Regions from separate parts of the Sphingomonas sp. GW821-FHT10F09 genome, predicted to be linked through region 2. Evidence: predicted binding sites of a transcription regulator. Region 2 holds the regulator's gene; each other region holds the start of a gene.
What was found. Region 2 encodes LexA, which represses DNA repair genes until DNA is damaged. Its sites were predicted from a motif close to GTTCCNCNCTTGTTCT; they were not measured.
Positions count from the first base shown of each region.

Region 1 (3,851 bases), 370 kb from region 2:
TTCGACTGGCGGGAGGGCTAGGGGGCTTCCCCCGTCATGGCGGATAGGATGCGGCACCCGATGACCAGGCGCAACGGAGGAACCCGGGCCGGGTCCGGGATGACGGTGCGCTTTCGGGGCAATCGCGGACCTGGCCTCCCCTCGGGCTTCGACGGTTATCGGCAGGGGTGCAGCTGCAGATAGGTGTCGAGCACGGTCTGGTTGGCGGTGTCCCAGCGATAGCCGTCCGCCCGTGCCGCACCGGCGGCGGCCATGGCATGCTTGAGGGCGGGATCGGCGACGATGCGGGCGATGGCGTCGGCATAGCCGGCGACGTCGGTCGGTTCGACGAGGAAGCCGGTGACGCCGTCCTCGACCAGATCGACCGCGCCGGTCGCGCGCGCGGCGACGACGGGGACGCCCGCCGCCATCGCCTCGGTCGTCACGTTGCCGAACGTCTCGGTGATCGACGGGTTGAAGAACACGTCCATCGACGCGACCGCGCGGCCGAGGTCGTTCCCCGACTGGAAGCCGGCGAAGATCGCGCCCGGCGCCTGTTCGGCGAACCAGTCCTGCGCCGGCCCCTTGCCGACGACGAGCACCTTGTGGGGGACGCCGCGGCGGGTGAGATGTTTGACGACGTCGGCGAAGACGTCGAGGCCCTTTTCCTTCACCAGCCGGCCGAGGAAGCCGATCGCGATCTCGTCGTCGGCGATGCCGAGGCTGCGGCGCCACGCATCGTCCCGACGCGCCGGCTTGAAGCGGTCGTGATCGATCCCGCGCGACCAGATGGTGATCGGCGTGGTGACGCCCCAGTCCCGCAACAGCGCGCCCATGCTCGGGCTCGGCGGCATGACGCGGTCCACCCGGTTGTAGAAGCGGGTCATGATCGCCTTGATGACCGGCTCGACGAAGCCGATGCGATAATAGCGGAAATAGGTTTCGAAGCGGGTATGGAACGAGGCGACGCTGGGGATGCCCTGCCGGCGTGCCCAGCTGACCGCGCCATGGTTGAGCAGGTCGGGGGCGGAGACGTGGACGATGTTGGGCGCAAACGCCTCCAGATCGGCGCGGGTGGCGGCGGGCAGATAGCGCGCCAGCCGATATTCCTCGCGCCCTGCCGGCATCGGGATCGCCGGGACCGAGACGAGGTCGCCAACCGGGGCGAAGGCCGGGCGTTCGGTGGTCGGCGAATAGACGCGCACCGCGACGCCATGGGCGAGCAGGTGGCGCACGAGCAGGTTCAGCGCCTGATTGGCGCCGTCGCGGGTGTAATTGTAATTGCCGCTGAACAGCGCGACACGAAGGTCTGAAGGTTGCATGCTGGCGCGGGCCATAGCGTCGCGAATGTGGCGTGGCTATGTCGGGTGCTTCCACGACGGAGGCTATCTTCATGACCGATCTGTCCGCCTTTCCGATCAGCGAACGCTGGCCGGCACAGCATCCCGATCGCCTGCAACTCTATTCGCTGCCGACGCCCAACGGGGTGAAGGTGTCGATCATGCTGGAGGAGACCGGGCTGCCCTACGAGGCGCACAAGGTCGACTTCGCGCGCGACGACCAGAAATCGCCGGCGTTCCTGTCGCTCAATCCCAATGGCAAGATCCCCGCGATCGTCGATCCCAACGGACCCGGCGGCGCGCCGTTCGGCCTGTTCGAGAGTGGCTCGATCCTGCTGTACCTCGCGGACAAGACGGGCCGGTTCGTGCCGATCGATCCGGCGGGACGCTGGCGGGCGATCCAGTGGCTGATGTTCCAGATGGGCGGCGTGGGGCCGATGTTCGGGCAGGTCGGCTTCTTCCACAAATTCGCCGGCGCGGACTTTGAGGACAAGCGGCCGCGCGACCGTTACGTCGCCGAGGCGGCACGGCTGCTGGGGGTGATGGACGCGGCGCTCGACGGGCGCGACTGGTTCCTCGGCGACGATTATTCGATCGCCGACATTGCAATGCTGGGCTGGGTCAATGGATTGACTGGGTTCTACGGCGCGGGCGATCTGGTCGGGTTCGAACGGTTCGGTAACGTGAGGGCTTGGCTGGAGCGCGGGCTGGCGCGGCCGGCGGTGCAGCGGGGGTTGAAGATCCCGGGGTGATCGGGGGGAGGGCGACGTCTGTCGACGGGGCCCCGGCCGATCCGGCGTAGCCCGCAGTCGGTTTTCTGTTCCCCTCCCGTTCTCGTTGGGCTAGGGTCTCGCGCATGGCAAAACCCCAGAAGCGTTACGTGTGTCAGGCATGCGGATCGGTGTCGCCGCGCTGGGCGGGGCAGTGCGGCGATTGCGCGGAATGGAACACGATGGTCGAGGAGGCGGGCGCGGTGGTGACGCCGTTTCAGGCCAAGCACGACCTGCGCACCGGCGGACGGACCGTGCAGCTGGTCGGGCTGGACGCCGACATCGTGCTGCCCGAGCGGATGGCGACGGGGATCGCCGAACTCGATCGCGCGCTGGGCGGCGGCTTTGTCGAGGGGTCGGCGACGCTGATCGGTGGCGACCCCGGGATCGGCAAGTCGACCCTGCTGTTGCAGGCGGCAGCGAAGCTGGCGCTGGCCGGGCGCAGCGTCGCCTATGTCTCGGGCGAGGAGGCGGCGGATCAGGTGCGGCTCCGTGCGCGGCGGCTGGGGCTGGGCAATGCACCGGTGCAGCTCGCCGCGGCGACCTCGACCCGCGACATCCTGACGACGCTGTCGCTGGGGCCGCCGCCGGCGCTGCTGGTGATCGATTCGATCCAGACGATGCATTCCGACCTGATCGAGGGTGCGCCGGGGACGGTGAGCCAGGTCCGCGCGTCGAGCCAGGAGCTGATCCGCTTCGCCAAGGAACGCGGCACCGCGCTGGTGCTGGTGGGCCATGTCACCAAGGACGGGTCGATCGCCGGGCCGCGCGTGCTCGAACATATGGTCGACACGGTGCTGGCGTTCGAGGGCGAGCGCAGCCACCAGTATCGCATCCTGCGCGCGATCAAGAACCGCTTCGGCGGGACCGACGAGATCGGTGTCTTCTCGATGCAGAGCGAGGGGCTGGAGGAAGTGTCCAACCCGTCCGCGCTGTTCCTGACGCAGCGCGACGAGGGGGTGACGGGGACGACGGTGTTCCCCGCGCTGGAGGGGACGCGGCCGGTGCTGGTCGAGATCCAGGCGCTGGTCGTGCGGCTGGCGAGCGGGGCGACGCCGCGGCGCGCGGTGGTCGGCTGGGACAGCGGCCGGCTGGCGATGATCCTTGCGGTGCTCGAGGCACGGTGCGGGCTGAGCTTTTCCAGCGCCGAAGTCTATCTCAACATCGCCGGCGGCTATCGCGTGCAGGACCCGGCGGCGGACATGGCGGTCGCGGCGGCGCTGATCTCGGCGCTGTCGGAGCGGCCGGTGCCGGTGGATGCGGTGGCCTTCGGCGAGGTGGCGCTGTCGGGCGAAGTGCGCCCGGTCGCGCATGGCGCGCTGCGGCTGAAGGAGGCGGCGAAGCTGGGGTTCGAGCGGGCGCTGGTGCCGGCGGCGGTGGCGAAGGACGACAGCCCGTTGCGGCTGACGGGGTTTCGCACGCTGGGGCAGTTCGTGGACCATATGCTGGGGCGGGGGTGAGGCGCGACCCGGTTCGCTCCGTCAGCGATCGGATGGCGATCTGCATGCCCGGGACTAGCCGCAGCGCCCGTGCATCCCTATTCCCCCCATCATGGGGCTGACCGCACTGGACATGATCGTACTCGTCGCCGTGGGCGGCGCGGCATTGATGGGGCTGAAGCGCGGCTTCGTTACCGAGGTGCTGTCGCTGTTCGCCTGGGTGGCGATCGTCGCGATGCTCAAGCTGTTCCACGTCGCGCTCGCCGCGCGGCTGTCGGGCGTGATCGGCACGCCGTCTGGCGCGGCGGTGGCGGCGTTCGCGG
Region 1 covers NZ_JBXASI010000001.1:1,455,024-1,458,874, reverse strand. The annotation lists gene AC1RTO_RS06895 (DUF2218 domain-containing protein) at 1-21, shown strand, start outside; gene AC1RTO_RS06890 (glycosyltransferase family 4 protein) at 156-1,301, opposite strand; gene AC1RTO_RS06885 (glutathione S-transferase family protein) at 1,373-2,071, shown strand; gene radA (DNA repair protein RadA) at 2,176-3,549, shown strand; gene AC1RTO_RS06875 (CvpA family protein) at 3,641-3,851, shown strand, end outside.
Region 1: radA (DNA repair protein RadA) is a predicted target of LexA. The motif match lies at 2,139-2,154, and genes of this name have one in related genera.

Region 2 (3,851 bases):
GCGACTGGCGCGCATGACGCTGCTGCCGATCGCCGACGCACTTGCCCGCCTGCTCGCGCTCGCCGGGCCGGTCGCCGCGGAGGACGTCGCGCTCGCGGACGCGCGGGGGCGCTGGGCCGCCGCCGACATCCACGCCCGCCGCACGCAGCCAGCGACCGACCTGTCGGCGATGGATGGCTATGCAATCCGCCATGCCGATCTGCCCGGCCCCTGGACGCTGATCGGCGAGAGTGCCGCCGGACGCGCCTTTGCCGGCAGGATCGAGCCGGGCCAGACCGTGCGCATCTTCACCGGCGCCGCGATGCCCGCCGGTGCCGACACGGTGATGATCCAGGAAGAGGTTGCCGCCGACGGCACCGCGATTTGCCTGACCGGCGAAGGCCCGCCGGCTCGCGGACGCAACACCCGGCGGCGCGGGCTGGACTTCACGCAGGGCGATCCTCTGATCGCCCGCGGCGAGCGACTTACCCCCGCCCGGATCGCGGTCGCCGCGACCGGGGGCGTCGGCACGCTGGCGGTAAATCGCCGCGTCCGCGTCGCGATCTGCGCGACCGGGGACGAACTGGTCGAACCGGGGCGCGCGCACGATCCCGCCGCCCTGCCCGAATCGAATCGCGCGATGCTCGCCGCGATGCTCGCCGATCTGCCGGTTGAGCTGATCGACCTCGGCATATTGCCCGACCACCTCGACACGTTGCGTGACGCCTTCGCCGCAGTCGACGCTGACCTGCTGGTCACCACCGGCGGCGCCTCGGTCGGCGACCACGACCTCGTCCGCCCGGCACTCGAGGCCGCCGGCGGATCGATCGATTTCTGGCGGATCGCATTGCGGCCCGGCAAGCCGATGATGGCCGGGCGGATCGGCCGCACCAGCGTGCTCGGCCTGCCCGGTAACCCTGTCTCCGCCTTCGTCACCGCGACTCTGTTCGTGCGGCCGCTGATCGCGCATCTCGGCGGGGCGGCCGATCCCCATCCGCGCACCACCCACGCGATCCTCGGCGAGGACCTGCCCGCCAACGGCCCCCGCACCGACTATCTGCGTGCAGAACTGCGCGACGGGCGGGCCTTCGCCTCGACCATTCAGGACAGTTCGATGCTGCTGACGCTGGCGCGCTCGCATTGCCTGATCGTGCGTCCCGTCGATGCGCCGCCGGCGCGGGCGGGCGACTCGGCGGAAATCCTCGTCATCGCTTGACGAGAGCAGTTTCGTTCCCTAGAAGTTCCGCGTCTGTTCTGACGGGGAAGACCGCCTATGCTCACGCGCAAGCAGCACGAGCTCGTTTGCTTCATCAACGACCGGTTGGAAGAAACCGGCATCTCCCCCTCGTTCGAGGAGATGAAGGAAGCGCTCGACCTCAAGTCGAAATCCGGCGTCCATCGCCTCATCAGCGCGCTGGAGGAACGCCACTTCATCCGTCGCCTGCCCAACCGCGCCCGCGCACTCGAAGTGCTGCGGATGCCGGAGCGGTCGGAGCGCAAGGTCGCGCCCCCCGTACCGACGCCGTCGCCGACGAAGGCCGGCAACGTCCGCGCGGCCGCCTCGCCCGCCAATGACGTGATCGAGATCCCGTTGCACGGCCGGATCGCCGCGGGCGTGCCGATCGAGGCGTTCGAGGGCAGCTCGATGCTCGCCGTGCCAGCGGCATTGCTCGGCTCGGGCGAACATTATGCGCTAGAAGTGTCGGGCGATTCGATGGTCGAGGCCGGCATCCTCGATGGCGATTACGCGTTGATCCGGCGGACCGAGGTGGCGCGGGACGGCGAGATCGTCGTCGCGCTGATCGACGATGCCGAGGCGACGCTCAAATACTTCCGCCGCGAGGGCGCGATGATCCGGCTTGACCCGGCCAACCGCTCCTACGAGCCGCAGCGCTACGTCCCGTCGCACGTTCGGGTGCAGGGCCGGTTGTCGGGTATCCTCCGCCGCTACGATTGAGGCGAACGGCGCTGCTCCGCCAGCGCGCGTTCGAAGGAGGTGCGGGCGTCGGCGACCATTCGCGGCAGGGCGGTGCGATCGACGAAGCTCGTCGGATTGCCCGCCCGCTGCGCCTCGCGCCTTGCCGCGAGGTCGAACAGCTCGGCATGATAGCTCAGCACCACGTCGGCATGCATCGTGGCGAGCCGGCGGAACGTGCCGCGGAACTGCGCGACCGCTGCGGTATCGTGCGGCGGCCTGCCGGGGACCGGGTCGGCAGGGTCGGGGCGGGTGACGAGCCGCCGGCCGGCGACGCTGAGGCTCGACACGAACAGCACGTCGAGCGGCTTGCCTCGCTCGCTGGTGCGCAGGCTCCAGGTGGTTGCGCCGTCGGTATGTCCCGGGGTCAGATGCGCGACGAGGCGCGTTTTGCCGACGGCGATCGTCGCGCCGTCGGGGATCGTCATCGACGGACGCACCGGCGGAAAGCCGCTGATGTCCGTTCGGTCGATGGTGCGCCCCGCGATCAGGTCGGCACGATCGCCCGCGCTCACCACGACCCGTGCCCCGCTCGCCCGCTGAAGCGCGGCGAGGCCGCCGGCATGATCGACATGGCTATGGTTGTTGAGCAGGTAACGGATATCGTGCAGCCGGAAACCGAGGCGCCGGATGTTCGCGGCGATGAGCGGCGCACTCTCCGGTAACGCCCCGTCGATCAGCACCAGCCCGGCGGGATCGGCGATCAGGAACGACGACAGCCCCGCCGTCCCGACATAAAAAACGTTGCCGACGATACGGAACGGCGCAGCGGGCGCATTCCACAGCCGCCGCTGCGCGGCATCCTGCGCCCCGGCCGGCGCTGCGACCGAAAGGCTCGCCAGTGCGGCGGCGAGAATGGCGAGATGCTTCATCGTCTGTCCCGTATCATAGCCGCGACCCACCGCATATCCGCCGGATCGCGACCATACTCAAGGATGCCCCGCAGGCAGCGAATCGTCATTGCGAGTGCAGCTAAGCGATCCACGGCGTCCCGATCCGCCTCTGGGTTGCTTCGCTGCGCTCGCAAAGACGACGATGTGTGACGTCCGGTCTGTCCCCGTCGGTGTAATACGCGTTACCTTACACCCGTGCTGAGATTCGCATTCGATAGCATGGATCGCTCTCCGTAACCCTCAGCGTCACGCTCAGGCTGGCGGGAGCGCATACCCACCAGCCACCGGATATAGCGGAACCGGTAGCGCCCCAGAAGATCCCCCTGCCCCCCCGAATGACGCACGTTTACCGTCGCCTGCGACCGTCCGACGCCCCCACCGCGCCTCATCGAGAGCACACTCAGGCACACAGCTGGGTCTCTCGAACCATCATCGCGAGCGCCGCAAAGCAATCCCGGACGTCCTGAGCTCGGCTCTGGATTGCTTCGCCGCGCCCGCAAGGACGACGGTGGGGTGACGTCCGGTCTGTCTTCGTCGGGGCAATATGCGTCGCCCTACACCCGTCCTGAGGTTCGCATTCGATGTCACGCCCGGGCAGGCGGAAGCGCATATCCACCAGCCTACCGGACAAAGCTTAGCGGTAGCGCCCACGGGATCCCCCTGCCCCGGAATGACACACGTCCACCGTCGCCTGCGACCGTCCGACGCCCCCCCAACCGCGCCTCATCGAGAGCATAGTCAGGGACACAGCTCGGCCTCTCGAACCGTCGTCGCGAGCGCCGCAAGTGAAACGAGGACATCCTGAGCCCGGGTCTGGATTGCTTCGCGGCGCTCGCAACGACGGCCGATCACTCGCGGCGTCGCTGTAGCGCGTGGCGTCGCACCTCGCGCCCGCCATCGAACCGCGCCGTCCGCAACGGCATGACCGTCGCGGGCACGATCCAGGGATGCCGGTCGCCCGGCGCTCGCACGGTACGCACCCGGCCACCGGCAAACGTCACCGC
Region 2 covers NZ_JBXASI010000001.1:1,084,843-1,088,693, reverse strand. The annotation lists gene moaC (cyclic pyranopterin monophosphate synthase MoaC) at 1-17, shown strand, start outside; gene AC1RTO_RS05160 (molybdopterin molybdotransferase MoeA) at 14-1,195, shown strand; gene lexA (transcriptional repressor LexA) at 1,253-1,936, shown strand; gene bla (subclass B3 metallo-beta-lactamase) at 1,927-2,826, opposite strand; gene AC1RTO_RS05145 (ComEC/Rec2 family competence protein) at 3,696-3,851, opposite strand, start outside.

Region 3 (3,851 bases), 300 kb from region 2:
ACATCCTCCGCCCCGGCAGCACCATGGATGCCGGAATATAGCCCGCATGACAGACCGAACGACATGGCGGTTCACCGCCAATCAGGCGTCACCAGCGCTCGCCACGAAAAAGGCCCGCCGTTCCCGGCGAGCCCCTTTTCGTATCCCGACAGGATGCGACCGCATCAGATGTCGTCTTCGGCGTCCGGACCGGTCATCATCTCTTCGGCGACCTTCTCGGTGCGCTGGCGGATCGCCTTTTCGAGGCGGTCGGCCATCTCCGGATGCTCGCGCAGATAGGTCTTCGAATTCTCGCGGCCCTGGCCGATGCGCACGCTGTCGTAGCTGAACCAGGCACCCGATTTCTCGACGAGGCCTGCCTTGACGCCGAGGTCGAGAATCTCGCCGATCTTGGAGATACCCTCCCCGTACATGATGTCGAATTCCACCTGCTTGAACGGCGGCGCGACCTTGTTCTTGACGACCTTCACGCGGGTCGCGTTGCCGGTCACCTCTTCCTTGTCCTTGATCGCACCGGTGCGACGGATATCGAGACGGACCGAGGCGTAGAACTTGAGCGCATTGCCGCCCGTCGTCGTTTCCGGATTGCCGTACATCACGCCGATCTTCATGCGCAGCTGGTTGATGAAGATCACCATGCAGCGCGAACGGCTGATCGAGCCGGTCAGCTTGCGGAGGCTCTGCGACATCAGGCGCGCCTGCAGGCCGACGTGGCTGTCGCCCATCTCACCCTCGATTTCGGCGCGCGGCACCAGCGCGGCGACCGAATCGACCACCAGCACGTCGATCGCGTTGGAGCGGACGAGCGTGTCGACGATCTCCAGCGCCTGTTCGCCCGTATCAGGCTGCGAGACGATCAGTTCGTCGATGTTGACGCCCAGCTTCTTGGCATAGACCGGGTCGAGCGCATGTTCGGCGTCGACGAAGGCGGCGGTGCCGCCCCCCTTCTGCGCCTCGGCAATGACGTGCAGCGCAAGTGTGGTCTTGCCCGAGGATTCAGGACCATAGACCTCGATCACGCGGCCGCGCGGCAGGCCGCCGACCCCGAGCGCGATATCGAGCCCCAGGGATCCGGTGGAGATCGTCTCGACCTCCATCGATTGTTTCGCGCCGAGCTTCATCGCCGAGCCCTTGCCGAAGGCACGGTCGATCTGGGCCAGGGCGGCGTCGAGCGCCTTCTGGCGGTCGGTGGATGCGGTTGCCATGCCGGTATCGATCACTTTCAGATTGGCGGCCATCGGGAGCTTCCCTCGCTAGAGCAAGCGCGCCATCGGGGCAACGCGTCTGTTCGCTATGTACGATGTTTGTTCCTGCGGAACAAGAGGGGAACTTCTGTCGACGATCGAACAGGTTGGACCCGTCGTCCTAGGTCAGCGTGGTGGCGAGCGTCCACCATTGCGGCATCGCCGCCGCCGCCGAGTCGCGTGCGCCGGCGTCGTCGAACAGCGCGAAGCAGGTGGCGCCGCTGCCGGACATACGCGCGAGCCGCACGCCGTCAGCCCCCTCCAACGCCGACAGTACGTCGGCGATCAGCGGCGCCAGCGCCAGCGCGGCTGGCTGGAGGTCGTTGCGGCCGGCGATGGCGCGGGCGAGCAGGTCGCCTTCGCCCGCGATGCCGCCGCGATCCTCCCCGTCCCAGCGGGCAAAGACCGCACCGGTCGACACCGCGACGCCGGGGTTGACCAGCAGCAGAGGCGTGCCGGCAAGCCCCTGCACCGGGATCAGCGCCTCACCCTTGCCGGTGCCGAGCGTGGTGCGCCCGAGCAGGCAGGCGGGAACGTCGGCACCGAGGCGTTCGGCAATGACGAACAGGCGGGGGTCCACGGGCGCGATCGCGTGCAGCCTTGCGAGCGCGCGGAGCGTGGCCGCGGCATCGGCCGAGCCGCCGCCGATGCCGCTGGCGATCGGCAGATGCTTGTCGAGCGTGATCGCATGGCCCTGCCGGACGTCGAAGGTGTCGCAAAAGGCACGCGCCGCCGTCTCGACCAGATTCCCCGCGCCATCGACGGGCGCATGCAGCGCCGCGGCGAAGGGACCGGTGATTGCGAAGCTGTCGATCGCCGCCGGCGTCACCGTCACCGTGTCGCCATCGGCGGCGAAGGCGAACAGCGTCTCCAGTTCGTGATACCCGTCCGGGCGGCGATGGCGGACGTGGAGGGCGAGATTGATCTTGGCGGGGGCGCGTTCGACGATCACTTGGCGGGCAATCCCTGGACGATCTTGGTGGACAGGCGCGCCTGATCGGCCGCCACCGCCGTCAGCGCGGCGGCGCGCCAGGCGTAGCGCGCCTCGTACCGGCGGCCGACGGTCCAGTACAGATCGCCGAGGTGTTCGCCGATCTCCGCGTTGATCGGGTCGCCCGCGGCAGCGCGCTCGATCAGCGGCATCGCCCGCGCGGTATCGCCGTTAATGAAATAGGCCCAGCCCAGCGAGTCGGCGATCGACGCATCGTCAGGCTTGAGCGCGCGGGCACGTTCCAGCATCGCGATCGATTCCCGCACGTCGATCCCGCGTTCCGCCTGCGCGTAACCGAGATAGTTGAGCGCCAGCGGTTCGCGCGGCGCGATGGCGACCGCCTTCTGCAGCGCCGCCCGCGCGCCGGGCCAGTCGCCCGCCTGTTCCAACGCACCGCCATATTGCAGCCAGCCGGTCCATTCCGCCGGATCGGCATCGAGGACACGGCGATACCAGGCGGCGGCGTCGGCATGGCGGTTCGCATTGGTCAGCCGGTCGGCATAGGTCTGCCAGTCGGCGACGGTCGCACCGTCGCGCGTCGCGGCGCTGCGGGCGAGCGCCAGCGCCTCGTCGTCGCGGCCCGCATTGGCGAGGATCGTGATCCGCGCCGCCGCCGCGGTTGTCGCGAAGGGGCTGGCGGCCGGCATCTTGTCCAGCGTCGTCAGCGCCAGCGCAGTGGCGCCATCCTTGGCGAGCGCCGAGGCGAGGAGCAGCCGCGCACGGTCGTTGGCGGGGCTGGCGATCAATGCGGTCCGGGACAGCGCGATCGACAGCGTCGGCGCATCCTGTTCGGCAAGATCGCTGGCGATCCGCCCGAGCAGCCGCGACACGCCGAAGCCGAGCGTCGGCTTCGCCGGCGTTCCCTGCCGCAGCGCCGCGAAGACGGGATCGCCGCCCGCGAGCAGCGTGCGCGCCCGATCGGCATGGCCATTGCCGAACAGCAATTGCGCCGCGGACAGGCGCAGGTCGATCGGCGATCCGGTTTCGCGCAGCGCCTGCACCGCCGCCAATCCGCCGTCGACATCGCCACGCGCAATCTGGAGCAACGCGGCGGTTTCGGCAGCTAGGCGCTGGGCGACCGGGTTCTTACCCGCGCCGGCGGAGGCGAGCGCAGGCGCCGGGTTCTGCCCACGACCATAAGCGATCCAGGCACGCAACGAGGGGCCGAGCACCGCGAGCGGCGTCGCGGCGAGCGCGCCGACCGCCTGTTCCGCCGCGACGGCATCGTTGCGCGCGGCGGCGATGGCGAGCGGCAGCAACGGCAGGTCGGCGGGGGCATCGGTGGTGCCGCGCAGCACCGCGGCGGCGCGCGTCGCCAGCGCGATATCGTTCGTCGCCAGCGCCTCGCGATAGGCGCGGGCGGCGATCGCGGTGCTGGTCGGCGCGCCGGCCAGCGCGCGGGCGTACCCTGCGGCGGCGATCGCGCTATGGCCGTCCGCATCGGCGGCGCGCGCCTTCAGATAATCGGCGATACGGGACGTATCGGCCCCCGCCGGCGCGATCGCACCAAGGCTGAGGACCGATGCGAGGAACAGACGCTTACATGTTGGGATAGTTCGGGCCTCCACCGCCCTCGGGTACAACCCAGTTGATGTTCTGGGTCGGGTCCTTGATGT
Region 3 covers NZ_JBXASI010000001.1:1,387,386-1,391,236, forward strand. The annotation lists gene recA (recombinase RecA) at 165-1,238, opposite strand; gene AC1RTO_RS06530 (4-(cytidine 5'-diphospho)-2-C-methyl-D-erythritol kinase) at 1,366-2,196, opposite strand; gene AC1RTO_RS06535 (tetratricopeptide repeat protein) at 2,193-3,803, opposite strand; gene AC1RTO_RS06540 (electron transfer flavoprotein-ubiquinone oxidoreductase) at 3,775-3,851, opposite strand, start outside.
Region 3: recA (recombinase RecA) is a predicted target of LexA. The motif match lies at 1,315-1,330, and genes of this name have one in related genera.

Region 4 (3,851 bases), 550 kb from region 2:
GCAGGGAGCTGCTCGAGCTGATGCGCCACGGGCTGGGCACGACGCTCTCGCTGGAGGCCGAGAAGCGGATCGTCGCCAAGGCTCAGGAGATCCTCAAGACGGAGTGGGACAGGGTACGCTCCGGCACGTAGCAGGAGACATCCCGGCCCCTCCGATCAGCGCGCGAGCACGAGCGGGACGTCCTGGATCCGTGTCGTCCAGGCCGGCGACCGGTTCTCGGCCCGCATCTTCCACTCGCGCCTGAAGCCCTGCGTGGCCGGTACCGCGGTGAACTTCCCGAACCTTCCGTTGACCTCGTCGAGCGCCGTCATCAGCCGCTCCCGACGCCCGACGTCTCCTTCGAAGAGCGTCCTGGGTCGATCGTCGGCGGCGACGAGGTCGTCGAGCAGAATCCCGGCCTTCGTGTAGGCGAAGCCGTCGCGCCACGCCGCCTCCACCCCGCGCCGCGCCGCCGCCAGAAGCTCGAGCGAGTCCGCCGTCATCGGGTGCAGGGTCATGCGTCTTGTCCCCTGATACTGAACGGCACCCGCCTTGAAGCGGTTCGTATGGAAGAACACCGTCAGCTGCCCGGCGACCAGCCCGTGCTGACGCAGCTTCTCGCCAGCCCGCATCGCATACTGCGTCACGGCACCCATCAGGGTCTCCAGGTCGACCACCGGGGTGCCGAAGCTGCGCGTCACCGCCATGCCCTTGCGCCGAGGCTCCACGACCTCGACCGCGCTCGCGGGTACGCCCTGCAGCTCGGCGACCAGCCGCTCGAGCACCACGGTGCCGAGCCCGCGCGCCTGCTTCATCTGCATGTCGCGTATCTGCCCCGCCGTCGTGATTCCGAGCTCGGCCAGCTTCGCGGCGGTCGCGCGCCCGACGCCCCAGACGTCCGCCGCGGGAAACCGATCCATGACCCAGGTCCGCAGCACCGGATCGCGCAGATCGGCGACGCCGTCGAAGAGCGGGTTCTTCTTGGCGGCGGCGTTCGCCAGCTTCGCGAGCGTCTTCGTGGGCGCGATGCCGACGCACGTCGGGATCGTCGTCCATCGGCGAACCTGGTCGCGCATCGCGCTCACATGCGCCACGAGGTCGCGGTCGGCGAAGGGCTTCAGATCGAGGAAGCTCTCGTCGATCGAGTAGATCTCGACCTCGCTCGCGAACTCCTCCACCGCCGCGACGACTCTCCGCTGCATGTCGCCGTAGAGCGTGTAGTTCGACGAGCGCACGACCACGCCGTGCCGGTCGAGCCTGCTGCGGATCAGGTGGATCGGATCGCCCATCTTCACGCCCAGCGCCTTGGCCTCGTTCGATCTGGCGATGGCGCAGCCGTCGTTGTTCGAGGCGACCACCACCGGGACGCCGGCGAGACGTGGATCGAACGCGCGCTCGCAGCTCACGTAGAAGTTGTTGCAGTCGATGAGCGCGACCGTGCTCACCTGCGGTAGCGCCGCGCCAGACCCACGACGACGCCCCAGATCTCCACCGTCTCGTCGACGATGATGCGCTGGTAGCCGTCGGCCTCGGGGACCAGCCACAGCCGGTCACCGGATCGACGGAGACGCTTCATGGTGCGGTCGCCATCCACCAGTGCCACCACGATGTCGCCGGGCCTCGCCTCGATCGCCCGGCTGACCACCACGAGGTCGCCGTCGGCGATGCCCGCCTCGGTCATGGAGCGGCCAGCGACCCGCATGACGTAGCTCGCGGCTGGATGGTCGATCAGCCAGCTGGCGAGATCGATCGGCTCCTCCATGTCGTCCTGGGCGGGGGACGGAAATCCGGCCGGTGTCACCTCGACGAATAGGCGCACCTCGCGCGGCACCAGTTCGAAGGGGACTTCATGGAGCGTGACTAGGGGCATTTGATCGATCCGCAGCTGATCCTCCGATCGTTGTAGGACGAAGAGAACATTATGAGAACAGCTCGGAGTCGCTTTTTCCATCCTGCGCCGCCGCCGCTCTGCGACGGCCTACCCGGCCGCCACACCCGACAGGACACCGGCGCTGCAGTCAGGCGCGCCTCGTTCGCCTCGCGTCGGCCCAGTATGGCCGTTCCAGCGAAGCACGGAACTTCCGCATGAGGCGCTGCGCCTCCGCGTCGTCGAGATGCACCCGGATACAGTGCGACGACGAGACGTCGATGTCCGCAGGCGGTTTGTCGAGACCACTCCTGACCAGCGCTGACGCGGTTCGATACGTGCTCGTCCTGTCGAAGAGATCGAACCGCTCCAGGTGCTCCAGGTAGTCGGCAACCGCCTCGTCGAGCCACTCGCCATGGATCCTCGGCTGCTCGAACAGCCGATCGAGCGTGCGTTCGTCGTCCAGGTCCGACCCGAGCTGCTGAATGTCCTTAAGCACGTCCTCGGGATCAGCGGCGACGAACATGGCCCTCCGCAGTATCCCGTTCAGTCGAGCGATCGCCTGCGTGGTCGCTACGTTGGAGCGATCCTCGCGCCGGCGGATCTCGTGATAGTACAGGCCGGCGCCCACGAAGCCGTCGCTCATCCCCACGACCTCGCGTGCCAGCTCCATCAGCCTGGGCACTACGACGCTCCAGATGCCGCTCACTGCCGGTCCCTGATCCTCGGTGAACAGCGACGGAACGCGAAGCAGCCCGCGTACTGCGCCTTCATCGCTGCACCGTTCTCGTCCAGGAGCAGCAGATAGTGGATCTGATCCATCCCTTCCGCATCGAAGGCGTCCACGATCTCGCAGACGGCCTGCCCGGAGACGACCGTGTCGACGAACAGGAGGCGCTCGCTTTCCATTCGCCACTCCAGGGCGTCGTGATGGCCGACGCGGCAGACCTCGTCTCGGACGAAGCGGAAGAGCCGATAGCTCGGATCGTCCACCTGCCGGCGCACGATGCAGGAGACCACCCGCGCCCAGTACCTTCGAACATGGGCCGGCGTGAGACCGTCGACGCCGAGACGACCCGCGTCCGCCGTGAACGGCACGTCGAGCGCAAGGGTCAGCGGACCGAAGATCGCCTGCGATCCCTTGGACCGCCTGTCGGAACTCGGCATGCCGGGAAGCACGACTGCGCGATAGTACGCATCCGCGATGTTCTTGAACGGCACCGCGCCGCGGCTCGGCACGATCATGCTCCCATAGCCGTCGGCGCGAAGCCGCTGCACCGCACGAGCCAGCCCGATGCCGGCCCGGGCATAGGCCAGCATGTTTTCCGTGGTTATCCGATCCTTCAGCGCCATGCCCGGTAGATAGGGGCGGTCTCCTGCATGGCCATGTCATGGCTGCCGACCGACTATCGGCCGCAGCCGTTCGGTCACGGCACCGTCCGGCCGGACGCGGCACGGCTTGCGTGCGAACCGGCGGTCGGTCACCACCGAGTCATACAGGGGGATCCGATGAAGCTGATTACCGAGAGCAAGGAACTGCAGCGGCAGCTGCTCCAGTGTGTAAAGACCCACGAGAAGATCTCGTTCGCCGTCGCCTGGGCGACGATCGGCACCAAGGTCTACGAAGCTCTGCTCGACAGACGCGAGGCGATTCACCACGGCGTGGTCGGAACCCACTTCTATCAGACGTCCCCCGAGGTCCTCGAGAATTTCGTCGGCGACGATCGGGTCCGCTTCGTGCTTCAGCCTTCCGGCGTCTTCCATCCCAAGGTATTTCTGTTCCGTTCGGGCCGGCGATGGGACGCCTTCGTCGGCTCGGCCAACCTGACGCGCGGCGCGCTCGGGCCGAATGCCGAGGCCGTGATGCACGTCACCCACGAGGACGGAGCCGACCACATACGGTCCGACATCCAGGAAACGATCAAGCGGTTCAGGTCCGACGGGAAGAAGGCGAAGCCCGAGGACGCCGAAGCCTACCGCGATGCGCACGAGCGGATGAAGAAGC
Region 4 covers NZ_JBXASI010000001.1:536,150-540,000, forward strand. The annotation lists gene AC1RTO_RS02520 (hypothetical protein) at 1-131, shown strand, start outside; gene AC1RTO_RS02525 (Y-family DNA polymerase) at 156-1,424, opposite strand; gene AC1RTO_RS02530 (LexA family protein) at 1,421-1,849, opposite strand; gene AC1RTO_RS02535 (hypothetical protein) at 1,998-2,555, opposite strand; gene AC1RTO_RS02540 (hypothetical protein) at 2,552-3,199, opposite strand; gene AC1RTO_RS02545 (phospholipase D family protein) at 3,356-3,851, shown strand, end outside.
Region 4: AC1RTO_RS02530 (LexA family protein) is a predicted target of LexA. The motif match lies at 1,893-1,908, and genes of this name have one in related genera.